Regions from separate parts of the Trichococcus sp. TS_SC_9 genome, predicted to be linked through region 2. Evidence: riboswitches for the same ligand, from Rfam matches in the RefSeq annotation. Region 2 holds a riboswitch; each other region holds the start of a gene.

Region 1 (6,075 bases), 550 kb from region 2:
GGGTACGCCGGGGCATTCATGTGTTGGTGCGCGAAGGATCGGCTGCGAAAGATCTGTTGGCGCTGTTGCCGGCCATCAATGAAAGGAACAGCCGCCGTTTTTCATTCTGCACAGACGACAAGCATTTGGACGAATTGGCCGAAGAAGGAACCGTCAATTATGCCGCTCAGCTGGCCATCCAACATGGTTTGGATCCGCTGATCGCCATCCAGATGGCTACACTCAACAATGCGGTGTGCCACGGCATCCATGATAAAGGCGCCATTGCACCTGGGTACCTAGCGGATATCCTGATCACGGACAGCCTGGAGACGTTGCGCCCGGAAACGATCATCAAAGATGGACGCTTGCTGGATCTGGATGCTTTGAGAAGCGTCCGCGCCACGGTTCCACAGGCCGTCCGTTCCTCCATCCATTTAAAGAAAGTGACAAAAGACGATCTGCAGATCCCGCTTCAAAAAGACCAGAAAGCTTGGGTCATCGGCGTTGTGCCTGGCCGGATCATTACGGAGAAAATCGTAGCGGATGTGCAGACGGAAGACGGATTCTTTGTTGTGGATCCGCAAAATGATCAAGTGAAGATGGTTGTGTGTGAGCGCCATCACCAAACCGGCAGCATCGGAGCTGGCATCGTCAGCGGGCTCGGTCTGAAACGGGGCGCTATCGCTTCGACTGTAGCCCATGACTCGCATAATTTGGTCGTTGCTGGAACGAACGATGAGGATATGCTGCTGGCAATCGAAGAAGCGGAACGTATGCAGGGCGGGCTCGTTATCGTTGATGGCGGCAAAGTGCTGGCGTCGGTCCCGTTGCGGGTCGGCGGCATTATGTCGGAAAAACCTTACGAAGAAGTCATCGAGGAACTGCATGTGTTGCATGAGCAGTTGGCTACGCTGGCGGAAGAATCGCAGAACATTTTCATGATCCTTTCGTTCCTGTGCCTGCCGGTCATTCCGCGTCTGAAACTGACGGATAAAGGTTTGTTTGATGTAGATTCCTTCCAGCATATCGCAGTCGGAATTCCGATGTAAGGTCACTTACTCCTCTGCAGTCTGGAAAGGCGGTGGTTCTTTATGGCGATTTCATTCAGTGAATTCATTCAGTTGTTGCTGTCAAGCCCGGCTATTGCGGTCACGGTGGCCTTGACGTTGGGAGTGGTTTTGGTGAACGGGTGGACGGATGCGCCGAACGCTATAGCCACTTGCGTTTCGACCAGAAGCATGACGCCGCGGAACGCCATCCTGATGGCCGCGGTGTTCAATTTTTTAGGTGTCTTTGCGATGACCGCAGTCAATGCGAAAGTTGCTCAGACGATGGCGAAGATGGTTGATTTTGGCGGGAATACGGATGATGCGGTCGTGGCGCTGTGTGCCGCGCTCTTCGCGATTGTGGTATGGGCCACTGCCGCCTGGTATTTTGGCATCCCGACCAGCGAAAGCCATGCGTTGATTGCCGGGGTGTCGGGGGCTGCAATCGCGTTGCAAGGCGGCATCAGCGGAATCAATGGGGCGGAATGGATCAAAGTGCTGTACGGCTTGGTGCTTTCCACCGTTCTGGGTTTATTTTTGGGTTTCCTTGTCGTGAAACTGGTCGGCGCGCTGTTCAGGGACGTTGAACGGCAAAGCACGACAACTTTCTTCCGCAATAGCCAGATAGCTGGTGCAGCGGCGATGGCTTTTATGCACGGGGCCCAGGATGGCCAGAAGTTCATCGGGATTTTTTTGCTGGGCATTGCCTTATCGCAAGGAAATGCCACAACCGACTTTGTGATTCCTATCTGGTTGATGCTGTTGTGTTCCACAGTCATGGCTTTGGGGACCGCAATCGGCGGCGGAAAAATCATCAAGACGGTAGGGGTCAACCTGGTGAAGCTGGAGACCTATCAAGGCTTCAGCGCTGATTTTGCCGGTGCTGTGAGCCTCCTGACAGCCTCTCTCTTGGGTCTGCCGGTGAGCACGACCCACACGAAGACAACGGCCATCATGGGCGTGGGCGCCGGCAGGCATCTGTCGAGCGTAAACTGGCTGACGGTCAAGGAAATGGTTTTTACGTGGGTGTTGACATTTCCAGGCTGCGGCCTTGTCGGTTATTTGATGGCAAAGCTGTTCATTCGGATATTCTAGGGGGCGCCGATTATGTTCAAAAAGAAGACGGAAAAGTTGGATTATTTCGATGAATTCATCAAGCTTGCCGAATGGGGTGTCCAATCGGCGAAGTTCTTGAAGCAGGTGTTGGCGGAGTATCCGGTCGCTGATCTCAGCCAAAAATTAGATGAGATGCATGAGATCGAACACAATGCCGATCTGGAGAAATACAAGCTGATGCGCTATATGTACAATGATCTGTTGCCGCCTTTCGATCGGCAGGATGTGATTGCACTGGTCACCAGTCTGGACCATGCCATCGACATGATTGAGGATGTCATGATCCACATGGAGATCTATCAACCGCAACACATTACCCCGGAAATCAACCAATTCCTGAATCTGGTGGAAAAATCAGCCGAGGAATTGCATACAGCGGTGCGGCTTTTGAAAACCTATAAGAAATCGCAAAAAGAGATCCACACAGTCATCGATCGGATCAATGCCTGTGAGAAGGAAGGCGATCTGCTTTACATCCAAACGATGCGTGATCTCTATCGGAGCGACGTGGACGCTGTCAGCATCGTCATCCTGAGCAAAATCTATAAATCGCTGGAGGATTGCTGTGACGCCTTCAAGGACGTGACCAAATTCGTGGAAGAGATCGCATTGAAATATGCGTAGGCTGGGAGCTGTAAAACAAAAAATCCCCACAAGTCAGAAAAATTCTGACTTGTGGGGATTTTTTTGGCAATAATAAGTTGTTCAAAACTGTCCATCAACTAAGATTCGTTGCCGGATGAACGAAACCATTTAGTATAGGCTAGAGTCAGTTATTCAGCGAGACAACTAAGATTTTCATCTCTGTCTCTGGCATGCATGCTTACGCCGTTCATCTGATGATCGTTTTCTGTGTGATGACGAAGATGAGTGGCATGGCTACGTACATACTGACCGTGATTTTCATATGTCACTGTATCCATCATCGCTGCTTCTACGGGAGTTGCGACAGCGAAGGTGGTCAATGCTGTAAAAGAAATCAGGCCAATCATCAAATATTTTTTCTTCATGGGTAAGTTCGTCCTTCCTATGTATAAACTGGCTATGTTTTACGAGATTGTTTCCGTATTGTTGATCGGACAAAAGAAATGATCAGCAACGCGGGATCGCTTGATCCTTCTTTAGTATACTAAGGAAGTGTGTAGAACAGATGTAGATGAGGAAAACAAATAAATGAATTGGCGATTAGTTGAATTTTGCGCAACGGTATGAAATAATATATACGAAAACTAAATAACTTCTTTATCACGAGAGATCGAGGGACTGGCCCGATGACATCTCAGCAACCGACCAACGCATGAACGCGGCAGCACGGTGCTAAATCCTGCAGAGCAATCTGAGAGATAAAGAAGAGTAAAGCGACATTCCCGACTCTTCTTGTTATAAGAAGGGTTTTTTGTTTTCAAAAAAAACAATCTGGAGGGAAAGACGATGACAATGACAAAAGAACAATTCGAACGCTACGAAAGAAGCTGCGAAAGAATGGAAGCGGCAGGCGGCCCGAAAAGTCAAAGCGAAGCCATGCTGCATCATCAGTACAAACAGCAAAAGGCTGCCGTTGCAGAAGCGCTTGAGATGGGTAAGGAGAACTATCAAACAGAACTGCTGGCCAAAGTAGCGGAAGTGCATCGGCTTGAGGGAGAAATCGCCAAGTTGCAGCAACGCCTTTATCTGGAGCGGGCGCAAGTGGATAAGAGGATGGAACTGGTGGCCCAGTTTTAAAGAAGCAATAGGAGGAGAATGGACATGGAACTGAAGATGAAGCGCATCTACGAATACCCGGCAGAAGCGGACGGCGTTCGGATTCTGGTCGACCGGTTGTGGCCGCGGGGCGTCAAGAAGGAGGCCGCACAACTGGATGCGTGGTTGAAGGACATCGCGCCTTCGCCGGATCTGCGCAAATGGTTTGATCACGATCCTGATAAATTCGCCGCCTTCAAAGAAAGATATGAAGAGGAACTGTTGACGAACCCGAAGACCTCGGTTGCAGTGGCGGAGACCCTGAAACATTTGGAAGCGAGCGACGTCACATTAGTTTATGCCGCGCGGGATCCGGAAATCAATCATGTCGTCGTGCTACGGGATTTTTTGGAGAAGCAGCGGAAATAGGCGCTTGTTTGTATTTAGGGAAGTGGAGGCACTATCGCAGCCGGATATCAAAAAAGACGCCCTTAAATGGGCGTCTTTTCATTTCTATGATTATTTTTGTTGCAAGACCACGCGGTAATAATCATCGTCACCTTTGAAAATCAATTTGATTTGCAGTTCCTTTTCGGAAAGTTCCGGATCAACAAAAGTATGGGGATAAAAATGGGAAATTGATCCGCACAAGGCAGCAATCTTCCAGATGATTGCCTAATGCGCTCGCGAAGTAGTTCGAGCTTACAATCGGTTATCGCTTGACTTAACCTTAACTTCAAGGTGTATGCTTTTTCTACAAGAGCGAGAACGCCGCTTTTGAATACAGAAGTATAATGGAGGAAAAATAGATGGTACTAGCGAGAGCAAGAGCGGTCGACGGTCCGGACGAACCGTTCCGATTTGCTGAAATAAAGAGACGAGAATTGGATGAACAAGACGTTCTGATCGAAATCAAATTTGCGGGTATCTGCCATTCGGATATCCATACAGCCCATGGCGAATGGGGACATGTGCACTATCCGCTCGTGCCTGGGCATGAAATTGCGGGATTGGTCACAGCGGTCGGATCTGGTGTGACGAAGCATCAAATCGGGGATCGCGTCGGTGTCGGCTGCATGGTCGATTCCTGCAGAGAATGCGAAAATTGTTTGCGCGGCGAGGAGCAGTACTGCCTCAAAGGCAATGTCCCGACCTACGCAGGAGTCGATAAATACGGCGAACCGACACAGGGCGGCTACTCGACGCATATCGTCGTGACTGAAGATTTCGTTGTGCGGATTCCGGACAATATTGGACTAGATGCCGCAGCACCGCTGTTGTGTGCCGGCATCACCACCTACTCGCCATTGAACCGCTGGCAGGCCGGCCCCGGCAAGAAAGTCGCTGTGATCGGACTGGGCGGATTGGGGCACATGGGCGTCAAAATCGCGCATGCGATGGGGGCCGAAGTGACTGTCCTGTCGCAAACGCTGAGCAAAAAAGAAGACGGCCTGAAGTTCGGGGCGCAGCATTATTACGCAACCAAGGATCCAGAGACATTCAAGGAATTGGCCGGCACTTTTGACCTGATCATCAATACGGTGAGCGCCGTTATCAACCTGGATGCTTACCTGGGCTTGTTGAAGCTCGATGGCACGCTGGTGAACGTCGGGGCTCCCGGAGAACCGCTGTCATTGAATGTGATGTCCTTGATCGGTCACCGCCGTTCCTTCGCCGGTTCCATGATCGGTGGCATCCGCGAAACGCAGGAAATGCTGGATTTCTGTGCCGAACACGGCATCGTTCCGAATATCGAAGTCATTTCCGCTGAGCAGATTGATGAGGCTTATGAACGCGTACTGGCTTCTGATGTCAGATACCGTTTCGTAATCGACACCAGCACAATCTGAGAATTATCAATTTAATAAACAGATAAGCTACCCCGGGCGATATTTTGTTTCGGGGGCTTTTTTTGTTGCGTAACCGGAACCGCTCCGTTCAAAGATTTGTCGGAAAATGATTGTTGTGCAGAACGGACATGTGGCGGATAATGGAAGAAAGGACTGTCGTTCCGGCAGAAACCTGCACAAGCTAGGGCAGGAAGACGAGATGCAGACGGATTTGGAACAGGAAAAACAATAAGGATAAGGGAGCAATCAAAATGAATGAAGCGACCAAAAAGCAATTATTCAGCAAGTTAGCCGAGAAGCAAGGGCGCATGATCGAAATTTATCGCTACTTGCATGCCCATCCGGAATTGTCTTTCCAGGAGGAAAACACGGCCGATTATATCGAAGCCTTCTATGCAGGA
Region 2 (6,075 bases):
GTGTGGGCATCGATATGGATGACATGCAGATTTGGGTATTTCTCATAGGCAGCTTCGATAGTAGGCAAGCTAACGAGATGCTCGCCGCCGACCATCAGAAATTTCTTGCCGCTGTCCAGTACTTCTTTTGTATAGGTTGAGATATCGCTCAATACACGCTCTGTGTTGCCAAAAGGCAGATCCAGATCTCCGCCATCATGGATGGCCTCTTCTTCAAGATCACGATCCAAATAAGGGGAATAACTTTCCAAGCCGAATGAATCTTGGCGGATCGCTTGCATCGCAAAGCGCGTGCCTGGCCTGAAACTGGTTGTTCCGTCGAATGGAATCCCGAATAATACGGTAGATGCTTCTTCAAATGAAGATTCGCAGCCGATAAAGGTCTGGATGTTCATGTTATTTTTCACTTTCTGCCGTCCTCCAACTGTATGCTATTTGATTGTTGTTTCGATTGCTTAATCTTTCAGAACTTTGATCTGATGAGGCATTTTTTCCTCAGTCAAGACATTGCCTAATGTTTCATTGTAGTAGTGGTAATGCTGAACGACTGCCTCAGAAATCACTTCACCAGGGATGATCAACGGAATTCCTGGTGGATAGATCATGATTGAATCGGCACTGATGCGTCCGATTGCGTCGTCGATGCTGACCACTTCATTATCGGCATAGAACGCGTCGCGCGGGCTGCAGGCCAATTTGTTGATGCTGCAAGTCATCACGTGCGCATCGAAATGTTGGCTTGCTTTTTTGTAGCGTCTGCGTACATCCATCAAGGCATCAACCAGTCTCCCGATTGTTTCGCGTGTGTCGGCTGTGCTGATAACTGCCATCACGACATAGCCTTCAGCCAGCTCCAATTGGATGCCATATTCTTCCTTCATGATCGTGTAGACTTCGAAGCCGGTCAGGCCGATATCATTGACTCGGATCACTAATTTAGTCCAGTCATAAGTCTGGTAGAATTTATCTTTGATGTAGTCGGATTTCAAAACTTCATAGTCGCCGAATGCTTCGATTGCTTCAATCGCTTCGCTGACGATCGGGCGCAGTTTTTTGTAGCGGTCTTTGCCGTACATCGCCAATTCGCTGCGTGCAGCATCGATAGAGCTCATCAACAAGTAATTCGCGCTGGTCGATTGCAGCATGTTCAGCACTTTTTGTAATTTTGTAGCAGAAATGCGATCCCCTTGCATCACCATCAAGGAACTTTGCGTCAAGGATCCGCCGGTTTTATGCATAGAATAAGTCACCGCATCGGCTCCAGCTTTCATCGGATCCTTCATTTTTCCGGGCATGAACGGCAAATGCGCTCCGTGCGCACTGTCAACAATGACCACAACACCGCGTTCATGCGCGATATCACAGATTGTTTCCAAATCGTTCAAAGATCCGAAATAAGTCGGATAAGTGACCAAAAGAGCTTTCGCTTTAGGATTTTCATCCAATCCTTGGATGATGCGTTCCACGGAGATTCCGTGAGAAATTCCGAAGGCCAAATCCATTTCGGGCTGGATGAAGATTGGCTTTGCGCCGCTCAGGATCAACCCGTTCATCACTGATTTATGGCAGTTGCGGGGAACCAAAATTGTATCGTTCGGTCCCACAACGCTCATGATCATCGCTTGAATTCCTACAGTCGTACCGTTCACCAAGAAAAAGGCCTGATCGGCATTGTATGCTTTTGCAGCCAATTCCTGTGCTTCTTTTATGACGGATTGCGGATGGCTCAACAAGTCCAATTCTTTCATGGAGTTGACATCCATCTGCATCGTCATATCACCGACTGCCATTTTAAATGGTGTCATCTGCGCACCCATTTTATGTCCAGGGACATCGAAAGGCGTAACGTCCTGTTTCGCATATTTAACAAGCGCTTCGAAAAGCGGCATTTTGATATGTGTAATATTTTTTGCTTTAACGTTAGAAATTTGGTAAGTAATTTTGTCAGAATGACCATCCAAATAAGTGTCTGAATTGAATAAAACCTTTTCAGCCAAATAGATTTCCCCCTTTGATATAAAAAATGGGCATAAAAAAAGCTCTCCAACCAAAGGAAAGCTTCGATATCTATCAGCTGCTTTTCCTCTTATTGCTCATAGGACTTGGATAATCCTACGCTCAGGTTGGGCACCCAATATCAATCTGTACTGAAAAAAATTAGATTGATTGGTTTGCCACCGTATCTTCGACCCCTCGTCTCAACGGCTATTAATAAGAGATATTCAATTTATGCAAGCTAAATTCTATACAAATATGCTGCATATGTCAATGATTTTGGATAGAAAACTATATTTTTTTTCAAATGATTTTTCCGAACGATTCTTAAACAGTTGTTCCGCAACATTCATGAATCACAGTGAACGCCCTCGTATTCCGAAAAAGTTGTATTCGCCTTTCATCTTTCCCTGCTCAGGTCAGAAGATCCTCACCGGAGATGCAGGTCTTGATATCAAATCTTACTTGCACACCCCGCACTACGCCATAAAAAAACACAACCCATGATAAAGGATTGTGTTTTTTATGCGCACTATTTTTAAGCTTTCGACTGGCTTTTCACCATTTCGAATTCCTCTTCCATCGCAGCGGATGGTTTTTCCCCAATCAAGGAGAACATCACTATCGCCACACAAGAAAGGATGAATGCCGGCAACAGTTCGTAGATGCCGAACACGCCGCCGATCGGTTTGATCAAAAGTTTCCAGATGAAAACAGCGATTCCGCCTGTCAACATGCCAGCAATGGCACCTTGACGCGTGGTTTTTTTCCAGAATAAGGAGAACAGCATCAACGGTCCGAATGTCGCACCGAAGCCCGCCCAGGCGAAGGATACGATCGTGAAGATGACGGAGTTCTCATCCAAAGCGATGATGATTCCTAGGATCGCCAAAACAATCAAAATCATCCGCGTCATTGCCATGATTTGCTGATCGGAGGCATCCTTGCGCAAAACACCTTTGTAGATGTTTTTCGAGAAAGCACTTGCGGCAATCAGCAGATACGAATCCGCGGAACTGATCGTCGCCGCCAAAATACCTGACATGACGATTCCGGCCAAAAGAGGCGGGAACAATAACGTCGCCATCTCGATGAAGATCGTTTCTGAAGTGGAAGCAGTCGTCAACGCCATCGGGAACATCGAACGTCCGATCAGACCGATCAGGACGGCAGCGCCCAATGAAAGAGTCGCCCAAATAATCCCGATCCGGCGTGATTGCTTGATATCATCAGCCGAACGGATCGCCATAAAGCGCAACAGCACTTGCGGCATACCGAAGTATCCAAGGCCCCAAGCCATGCTGGACGCAATTGTGATCAGTCCGTATTTGCCTGCAGGTCCAAAGGCAGCCATCGCGCCATCAGCTTGTTGCACACCATCAACCAATGTCGGTGTTGCGATTCCGAAGAAATCCAAAAATCCTGGGATGCCTTTCAGGTTATCGATGACCGCTCCGGGACCACCGGCATGCACGACACCTCCGACCAAAACAACAGCCAACGCCGCAATCATGATGATGCCCTGCATAAAGTCGGAAACACTCTCAGCCAAAAATCCGCCGATGAACGTGTAGAACACGACGAACACCGCTCCGGCGATCATCACCGGGATGTAAGGCACTTCGAACAAAGTTGCGAAGAGTTTCCCTACCGTCACAAAACAGCTGGCTGCATAGACGGAAAAGAAAACGAAGATGAACGTGGAAGATACTGTCAAAATGACGCGCTTATCCTCATGGAATCGATTGCTGAAGAATTCCGGCAACGTGATTGCTTCCGCGGATTCAGAATAATGACGCAACCGCTTCGAGACGATGATCCAGTTCAAAGATGTCCCCAATGCCAAGCCGATCGCTGTCCAGAATGCGTCCGACAGCCCTGACCAATAAGCCACGCCGGGAAGGCCCATCAGGAGCCAACCGCTCATGTCCGAGGCGCCCGCACTGATTGCAGCAACCCAAGGACCCAGACTGCGTCCGCCCAAGAAGAAATTATCGGAGCTTTCGTTTGATCGCTTGTAGTAATAAAAACCGATACCTATGATGATCGACATGTAGCCAGCCATCGCCATAAAAATTAATGCTTTATCCATAAGTTACCTCCAAAATAAATAATGACATGTTTCATCATTTTAATTTAATTAAAATCTAATGAATTCACTACGCCATCATAGCATAAGACTAAAATTGTAAGCAACCTTATTTTCAGGATAAGCAGTGACATTACTTTTATAGCGAAAATAACTATTGATTAACTCTATTTTTCCAGTTCGGTTATTTTCTTTGTGCATGTCCTGGCTTGCTTCAGGAAAACAAAGGCAATCAATGTCAAAAGCATAGACATCAATAGGAGCATCGGCTCCTTTGTTTGGATTGCATTGTACCACTGCGGGATGGAAAGCAGGAATTCTACAATGGCCACGCGTACAAATATCGTCCGGATGCGTCTGAATTGTTTGATCTGGCTTTCCGGATCGGTGTAGAGTTCAAAGCTACCTTTCTTCCGGAAGATTGCCCAGATGCCCCACGTCTGCACGAGTTCCCCACCGGAGTCACGTATCAGATCATACAGTTCATTGCGTTGTTCGACCGTCTTATCGCTGATGAGATCGACACGATAGGTATATTCCCCCAGCTGGCATTTTTCAAAAGTATACAATCCCAAGAAAAAACGTTTCATGGCGTAGCCTTTTGCGGACATGTCATTCAGGAATGTTTCTTCCTTGTCTTTATCGTAGTAGAGCCTAAATTTTTTCATCATTTTCCATCGCCTTTCTGCCGTTTTTGAGAAGTTCGCCCAGTCTGGCGATTTCCTCATTTAGAACTTCTTTTCCGAGTGTCGTGATCAGATATTCCTTCTTTTTGCGGGACTGATCATCCTGACTATGTAGCATGATCCATTTTTTCTCCAAAAGCGTGTTCAGTGCGCCATAAAGCGTACCTGCTCCCAGAGCGACCCTGCCCTTCGTCCGCTCTTCCACCTGTTGCATGATACCGTAACCGTGGTTCGGCTGCAGCAAAGAAAGCAGAATATAAAACATCGATTCCGTAAGCGGTGCTCCCATCATATACCTCCTCTTCCGATACGTCGGGTATCGCTATATATAATATATCGCCTCCCGATGTATTTGTCAATAGAGAACCTACAAACACTTGTCTAACAAAAAAGCTTACCTGATTTCTCCAATTCCGGAAAAATCAGGTAAGCTCCATTAATTTTGTAATTATCAAACGGTCTCCACAAGAGCAGCAATCCACTCGATAACGTCCTGCGTTACTGCATCTTTGTTCGTCTCATTGAGCAGTTCATGACGGGCACCCTCATATAGTTTGTAGCTCACATTCTGAAGGCCAACTTGTTGATAAGCCTTGCATGTCTGGAGGATGCCTTTTCCGGCCTTGCCCCCGACCGGGTCAGCGGTGCCTGAAATGAAATGCAGCGGCAGGTCCTTCGGTGTCGACTGGATATTCGCAGAATCGTTTATGGCCAACAATCCGCTGAAGAAATCATGGAAATAGCCAGCTGAACCGATTTTTCCTCGCAACGGATCCGCCAAGAACCTATCCACTTCTGCCCCGTCACGGCTGAGCCAGTCCAAATCCGTCCGGGCGGGCTTGAAACCCCGGTTGAAGTTCTGGAAGACCAGCTTGTCCAGCAATAGGCTTGGGTATGCTCTTCCATTTCTTTTGATTTCCGAAGCTGCCACGACTGTGCCGAGCTTCAGCAAGGCATTCGAAAATACCCCGGAACCGGACAGAACTGCGCCGGTAAGATCGTCCCCGTACAACTGAATGTAGCGTCTGGTCAACATCGAGCCCATGCTGTGACCAAACAGGAACAGCGGAATGGCGGGGTTTTCTGTTTGAATGATTTCAGTCAGCGCACGCATATCTGCGACGACCTTGTCGAATCCTGCCTCATCCGCAAAGCAGATTGCTTTGCCGACATTCCCGTTCGTTTTGCCGTGGCCGCGATGATCGTTTCCGTAGACGACGATTCCCGCATCCGCCAGTTTGCTGGCAAAAGCAGCATAGCGTCCGATATGTTCCGCGTAACCATGCGCGAGCTGGACGACGGCTT
Region 3 (6,075 bases), 360 kb from region 2:
TCAGGTGTTTCAGGTGTTTCAGGTGTTTCGGCGTCTTCTGTATTTTCAGCAGGTGCACCCGGTGTCTCTTGTTCTGTAGTATCTTCGTCTGTACTGCCCGGAAGCTCTACAGTCGGAAGTTCAGGTGATTCAGTCGGCTTTTCGAAGTCGACATTGCCAGCATCCGGTTCTTCAACTTCATCTTCAACGATAGGTTGATAGTTGTCATATTGATCCAACCCATACTGCGCAATGATCCTGTTCAATTTGGTGCTGTAGGCTGTGTCTGTCGCATAACGGCCGGTCAAGTAAGTCGTTGCGTCCTGATAACTGGCTGCATTGCTCTTCCAAGCACCCGCATAATAAGTCGGATTCCAGCTGGTCCCGTTGGACAAAAGATTTGCATAGTCCTGCAGGGATTCCGCATAGGAAGGATACTTTCTGAATTCAGCGTTGATTGGATAGTAATTCTGCCCACCACTGTCTTCCAATGTACCCATGTTGACGGATTCTCCGTCATAATTCCCTTTGATTCCGAACAAGTTATAGTTAGGAGCCGTCGATAAAGCACTTGTACCCCAGCCACTTTCCAAAATGGCTTGGGCCATCATCACGGAGGCATATAAATCATTTTGGGCGGCTATTACGGTCGCGGACGGGATAATCTGATTCAAAAAGGGATTTGTGGAATATACTTTTGTATCCGTTGTTCCAAGTGTAGTCGACTGTGCTGCCAAAACCAGTTGGACTGGCTTAACGACAGTTGTCATAAAGAACGACGTACTCAATACCGCTACGCTTCGTTTCAGTCTTTTATTCGTGGTGATAAAAGAATTGATCAATTGTTCTTTTTTCTTTTGGGTAATGCGTTCGTTTCTGGATAACACCAAAATATACCACTCCCTTTATTAAAATACTGCCGTTTTGGCAGTGAAAAACATCTGAATTTCTAAAATGATGGAGCATAATTTAAATTTCTTTTAAGAAAATTATCCAACATACCTATTATATGTTTGTTTCCCAAATTTTTGAATGGCTTTCATAACCATATTTAATATTTAACAATTGAAATAAAACTGTAACAATCCTTTCCATTGCTTAAAAGTAAGCCCTTTTCTTCTTTGGCCTATCATTAAATGTAACACACACGGTCAAATAGTCTACTGATAGGCCAAAAATCATGATAAAATGGATGGTGAGGTGAAAGTATTGACAAATCAATTTTTATACAGTGACACAAATAAACGTTACCATACATGGAATTACCATCTGCAACAACACTTTGGCGAAAAAATTTTCAAAGTCGCTATCGACGGCGGTTTTGATTGCCCGAACCGTGACGGCACTGTCGCACACGGCGGTTGCACCTTCTGCACTGTTTCCGGGTCCGGCGATTTTGCTCAAGACCGGATCGACCCGCTGCCTGTCCAATTGCGCAAAGGCATCGATATGATGCACAAAAAATGGCCGAATGTAAAGAGTTACATTGCCTATTTCCAGAACTTCACCAATACGCACGCTCCGGTGGATACTCTGCGCCATCGTTATGAGCAAGTTGTCAATGAGGAAGGCGTGGTCGGTATCATGATCGCGACACGTCCAGATTGCCTGCCGCCGGAAACGATCGCATATTTGGCGGAACTGAACAAGCGTTACTATATTTGGGTGGAATTGGGACTCCAGACCATCCATGAAGAAACAAGCAAAATCATCAACCGTGCACATTCTTATGACACCTATTTGAAAGCAGTCGAAGAACTTCGTGCGCATAATATCCCAGTATGCACCCATCTCATCAATGGGCTTCCTGGAGAAACCCATGATATGATGATGGAAAGCGTCAACCGTGTCATGCTGGATTCGGATATCCAAGGCATCAAGATTCATTTGCTTCATTTGATGAAAAATACCAAAATGCTTCGGGATTATCATCAAGGCAGGCTAAGGTTATTGGAGAAAGACGAATATGTTGAACTCGTATGCAATCAACTGGAAGTCATTCCGCAAGAAATCGTCATCCACCGCATCACAGGTGACGCACCGCGAGACACCCTTGTCGGTCCGATGTGGAGCCTCAAAAAGTGGGAAGTGCTGAACGCAATCGACCATGAACTGGAACGTCGCAATACCTATCAAGGAATCTACAATATCAGGAATAAGGGTGAGGAACATGTTGTTGTCCGCAGTGGACTTCAGTCATAAACTACTTAAAGAAACAGTCAGTAAGGGAGATCTCGTCATCGATGCCACTGTCGGAAACGGTAGTGACACGGTCCTCTTGGCTACGTTGGTCGGAGCGGCAGGAAAAGTGATCGGTTTTGACATCCAGGAACAAGCCATCGAAAACACGAAACAAAAGCTATTGTTGGCTGGCTTGATAGATCAGGTCACCCTGCTTCACCAAGGACACGAAACACTCGCGGATGTTTTGGACGATCATGCTGATGTCGGCGGTGCCATCTTCAACTTGGGCTACCTGCATGGAGCCGACAAAACTGTCATCACCCGAAAGGATACGACCATCACGGCGGTCAGCGCTTTGCTGCCTAGGCTGCGGATCGGCAGCTACATCCTTTTGGTCGTATACAGTGGGCATCCGGGCGGCATGGAGGAGAAAAAGGCTCTGCTCCATTACATCAGCGGTTTGAATCAAGCATCATTCAAGGTCCTGTACTACGGCTTCATCAATCAGATCAATGAGCCCCCGATTTTGATTGCCATCGAGAAAAAGAAAACGCCGTATATGAAATAGAAATAAGCACAAAAAAACTGCAAACGAGTTGCAGTTTTTTGTGCTTATTATTATTTGCCAGCTTGGACATATGAAAGCAAAGCTTCAGTTTTGTCCGTCTTCTCCCAAGTGAAGTCAGCATCGGCACGGCCGAAATGCCCGTACGCTGCTGTCTTTTTGAAGATTGGACGACGCAGATCCAACATTTGGATGATACCCGCTGGTGTCAAATTGAAGTTTTTGCGTACAGCTTCAATCAAAGTAGCTTCTGGATATTCGCTTGTACCGAACGTGTCGATCGCAATCGATACGGGTTCAGCAACGCCGATCGCATATGCCAATTGGATTTCGCATTTTGTAGCTAACCCAGCCGCAACAATGTTCTTAGCGATGTAACGGGCCGCATAACTTGCGGAACGGTCAACTTTTGTAGCATCCTTACCTGAGAAAGCTCCGCCACCATGACGCGCATACCCACCGTAAGTATCAACAATGATTTTTCTTCCAGTCAAACCGGAATCACCTTTAGGTCCGCCGATAACGAAGCGTCCTGTAGGATTGATGAAGTATTTAGTGTCAGCATCCAATAATGAATCATCGATGACCGCATGGATGACATGCTCCAAAATATCTTTTTTCAATTGTTCCAACGTGACATTTTCATCATGTTGCGTGCTCAAAACGATTGTATCCACACGTTTCGGTTTGCCGTTCTCATCGTATTCCACGGTAACTTGCGTTTTCCCGTCCGGTCTTAAGTATTCCAAAGTACCGTCTTTGCGGACTTCAGATAGACGTTTCGCTAGCTTATGACTAAGCGAGATAGGTAAAGGCATCAATTCTTCCGTTTCGTTGATCGCAAAACCGAACATTAAACCTTGGTCTCCTGCCCCGATTTCATTGTAATCCGTAGTCACTAGCTCTCTGCGTTCCAATGATTCGTTGACGCCGATTGCGATATCGTCGGATTGTTCGTCCAAAGATACCATTACAGCCAAATTATCCGCATCAAAACCAAATTTACCACGTGTATAACCAATTTCAGTTACAGTATCGCGGACAATCTGTTGGATGTTTACGTATGCGCTTGTCGTGATTTCACCAAAGACAACTACCAATCCTGTTGTGACAATCGTTTCGCAAGCAACACGCGCATATGGATCAGCAGCCAACAGTGTATCCAAAATTGCATCGCTGATCTGATCAGCGATTTTATCCGGATGACCTTCCGTTACTGACTCTGAAGTAAATAATCTTTTTTCTACCATTTTTCATTCCCCCATTTTTTGGTTACAAGGCGTCTTCACATATTGTGAATCCTATCGGGATATTGCAATTAGCCTCTGAAAAGCAACATACCTAATATACGCTATCATCATCAAAAAAGCAACAAAAAATAAGAGAATTTCATTTTTCTGCCATGGATCGTGCGCGCAAAAATACGCAGCGAAACTTTTTTGGGCGCTTATGACTCTTAAGTAGCTTGACATCACAATGACGTTAACCTATGATGAATTTGCGCAATATGTATGAGATGATACACTAACTGTACCCATTAATGAAGAAGGAAGAGATTATGCATACAATCAAGAGACAATTCATGCACCTGATGAACCACACCTTTTTGGCGATGCTGACAGCCCCTTTGACGCTGCTTCTTTTCGGAGCATGGAGAGGAATGACATTCAACGGACCCAACTATCTGCTGCTTTTCATGCTTTATCTATTTCTGATGTTAACCCATGCCCTCGAACGGCTCCTTTCAAAGAGTGAACAAGCCGGCACCAAACCTCCCTATAGAATGATACTGTTTTTCGTGATCCTTTCGATCGGATCTTTGACCATCATTTTCTCTTTATCGAATGTGTTCCTGGCTGCCCTTCTTTTGCTGTATTTTGTTTACTCGATCTTACAATTTTATCCGTACAGTATGACAAACACTTTTTACGAGATACTGCTGAGACCGTTCTTTAAAATATTGATTCTCTCATCTGTATCCTTTTTTTCGCAAGCAAACTTTATCCCACTTCAGCTGCAATACGAATTGCTTCCGTTGATCCTGTTCCATATCTTTTGTTTGATACAGATTCAAATCAAAAATACCACAGGCAGCGATCGCCCAATGACTTATTATCAACAACTGCTTCTGAAGCACTCAAAATTTCTGAAAATGACTTCCTTCATGCTAGCCTATGCCACAGCAATCTTTCAAATATTTAATCTCAGCAGCTCGCTATGGGCCATCAGCTTATTCGGATTGTCCACACTACTGGTCTTTCCTTTATTCAAAAAAAGATTTCAAGCCGCCCTCAGAATTGAACATTATCTGTCCAACTACAGTTTTCTTTTCACGCTGGGTTATTCCATACTATTCTTGGTCTAACAGAAACAGGCAGCTGCACCAGTCGAATTGACGGGTGTAGCTGCCTGTTTACGTGTAAGAAAAAAGCACTCAAAAGAGTGCTTTGCAATGATGATCCGTACGGGAATCGAACCCGTGTTACCGCCGTGAAAGGGCGGTGTCTTAACCGCTTGACCAACGGACCATAAAGATAGTACAAATGGGCCTAAATGGACTCGAACCATCGACCTCACGCTTATCAGGCGTGCGCTCTAACCAGCTGAGCTATAGGCCCTTCAAAAGCGCATGACGCGAATCGGATTCGCGATAGTAGATCCTTCATTCAACTGAAATAAGAATCAATTGCGGGGACAGGACTTGAACCTGTGACCTCCGGGTTATGAGCCCGGCGAGCTGCCAACTGCTCCACCCCGCGATAATTTTATTATGACCTAAAGGTCATGACAATGATCCGTACGGGAATCGAACCCGTGTTACCGCCGTGAAAGGGCGGTGTCTTAACCGCTTGACCAACGGACCAATCTTTTATTCTTTGCGATAAAGCTACGGAGAAGGAGGGATTTGAACCCTCGCGCCGCGTTAACGACCTACACCCTTAGCAGGGGCGCCTCTTCAGCCACTTGAGTACTTCCCCATAACAAGAAATTTCTGTTAATATTGTTGCTTTATCAATGGGCCTAAATGGACTCGAACCATCGACCTCACGCTTATCAGGCGTGCGCTCTAACCAGCTGAGCTATAGGCCCTTCTTTAAAAAAGCGGGTGAGGAGAATCGAACTCCCGACATCAGCTTGGAAGGCTGGGGTTTTACCACTAAACTACACCCGCATGGCGGCTCCGACGGGATTTGAACCCGCGATCTCCTGCGTGACAGGCAGGCATGTTGACCCCTACACCACGGAACCATGCGTTAAAAAAAGAAAACAATTGCGGGGACAGGACTTGAACCTGTGACCTCCGGGTTATGAGCCCGGCGAGCTGCCAACTGCTCCACCCCGCGATA

What was found. A riboswitch is a leader RNA that binds a small molecule or an ion and turns the genes downstream of it on or off. The one in region 2 is predicted to bind S-adenosylmethionine.
Region 1: another riboswitch for S-adenosylmethionine. It lies ahead of AC0J5I_RS06570 (hypothetical protein); the one in region 2 lies ahead of AC0J5I_RS09175 (aminotransferase class I/II-fold pyridoxal phosphate-dependent enzyme).
Region 3: another riboswitch for S-adenosylmethionine. It lies ahead of metK (methionine adenosyltransferase); the one in region 2 lies ahead of AC0J5I_RS09175 (aminotransferase class I/II-fold pyridoxal phosphate-dependent enzyme).

Annotation. Positions count from the first base shown of each region.
Region 1 is NZ_CM149591.1:1,340,838-1,346,912, forward strand. Features, by position in the region: gene ade (adenine deaminase) at 1-1,031, shown strand, start outside; gene AC0J5I_RS06555 (inorganic phosphate transporter) at 1,074-2,123, shown strand; gene AC0J5I_RS06560 (DUF47 domain-containing protein) at 2,136-2,768, shown strand; gene AC0J5I_RS06565 (hypothetical protein) at 2,918-3,154, opposite strand; SAM riboswitch class I at 3,384-3,494, shown strand; gene AC0J5I_RS06570 (hypothetical protein) at 3,576-3,866, shown strand; gene AC0J5I_RS06575 (DUF488 domain-containing protein) at 3,891-4,253, shown strand; gene AC0J5I_RS06580 (NAD(P)-dependent alcohol dehydrogenase) at 4,634-5,674, shown strand; gene AC0J5I_RS06585 (hypothetical protein) at 5,781-5,906, shown strand; gene AC0J5I_RS06590 (amidohydrolase) at 5,926-6,075, shown strand, end outside.
Region 2 is NZ_CM149591.1:1,888,027-1,894,101, reverse strand. Features, by position in the region: gene speB (agmatinase) at 1-407, opposite strand, end outside; gene AC0J5I_RS09175 (aminotransferase class I/II-fold pyridoxal phosphate-dependent enzyme) at 456-1,997, opposite strand; SAM riboswitch class I at 2,084-2,218, opposite strand; gene AC0J5I_RS09170 (sodium/proline symporter) at 2,534-4,087, opposite strand; gene AC0J5I_RS09165 (DUF2812 domain-containing protein) at 4,252-4,755, opposite strand; gene AC0J5I_RS09160 (PadR family transcriptional regulator) at 4,739-5,062, opposite strand; gene AC0J5I_RS09155 (lysophospholipase) at 5,222-6,075, opposite strand, start outside.
Region 3 is NZ_CM149591.1:2,243,316-2,249,390, reverse strand. Features, by position in the region: gene AC0J5I_RS10850 (LysM peptidoglycan-binding domain-containing protein) at 1-866, opposite strand, end outside; gene mnmL (tRNA modification radical SAM protein MnmL/YtqA) at 1,189-2,181, shown strand; gene mnmM (tRNA 5-(aminomethyl)-2-thiouridylate-methyltransferase MnmM) at 2,150-2,731, shown strand; gene metK (methionine adenosyltransferase) at 2,782-3,978, opposite strand; SMK box riboswitch at 3,976-4,051, opposite strand; gene AC0J5I_RS10830 (hypothetical protein) at 4,287-5,093, shown strand; tRNA gene AC0J5I_RS10825 (tRNA-Glu) at 5,185-5,256, opposite strand; tRNA gene AC0J5I_RS10820 (tRNA-Ile) at 5,273-5,346, opposite strand; tRNA gene AC0J5I_RS10815 (tRNA-Met) at 5,415-5,487, opposite strand; tRNA gene AC0J5I_RS10810 (tRNA-Glu) at 5,520-5,591, opposite strand; tRNA gene AC0J5I_RS10805 (tRNA-Ser) at 5,619-5,706, opposite strand; tRNA gene AC0J5I_RS10800 (tRNA-Ile) at 5,745-5,818, opposite strand; tRNA gene AC0J5I_RS10795 (tRNA-Gly) at 5,830-5,900, opposite strand; tRNA gene AC0J5I_RS10790 (tRNA-Asp) at 5,902-5,977, opposite strand; tRNA gene AC0J5I_RS10785 (tRNA-Met) at 6,000-6,072, opposite strand.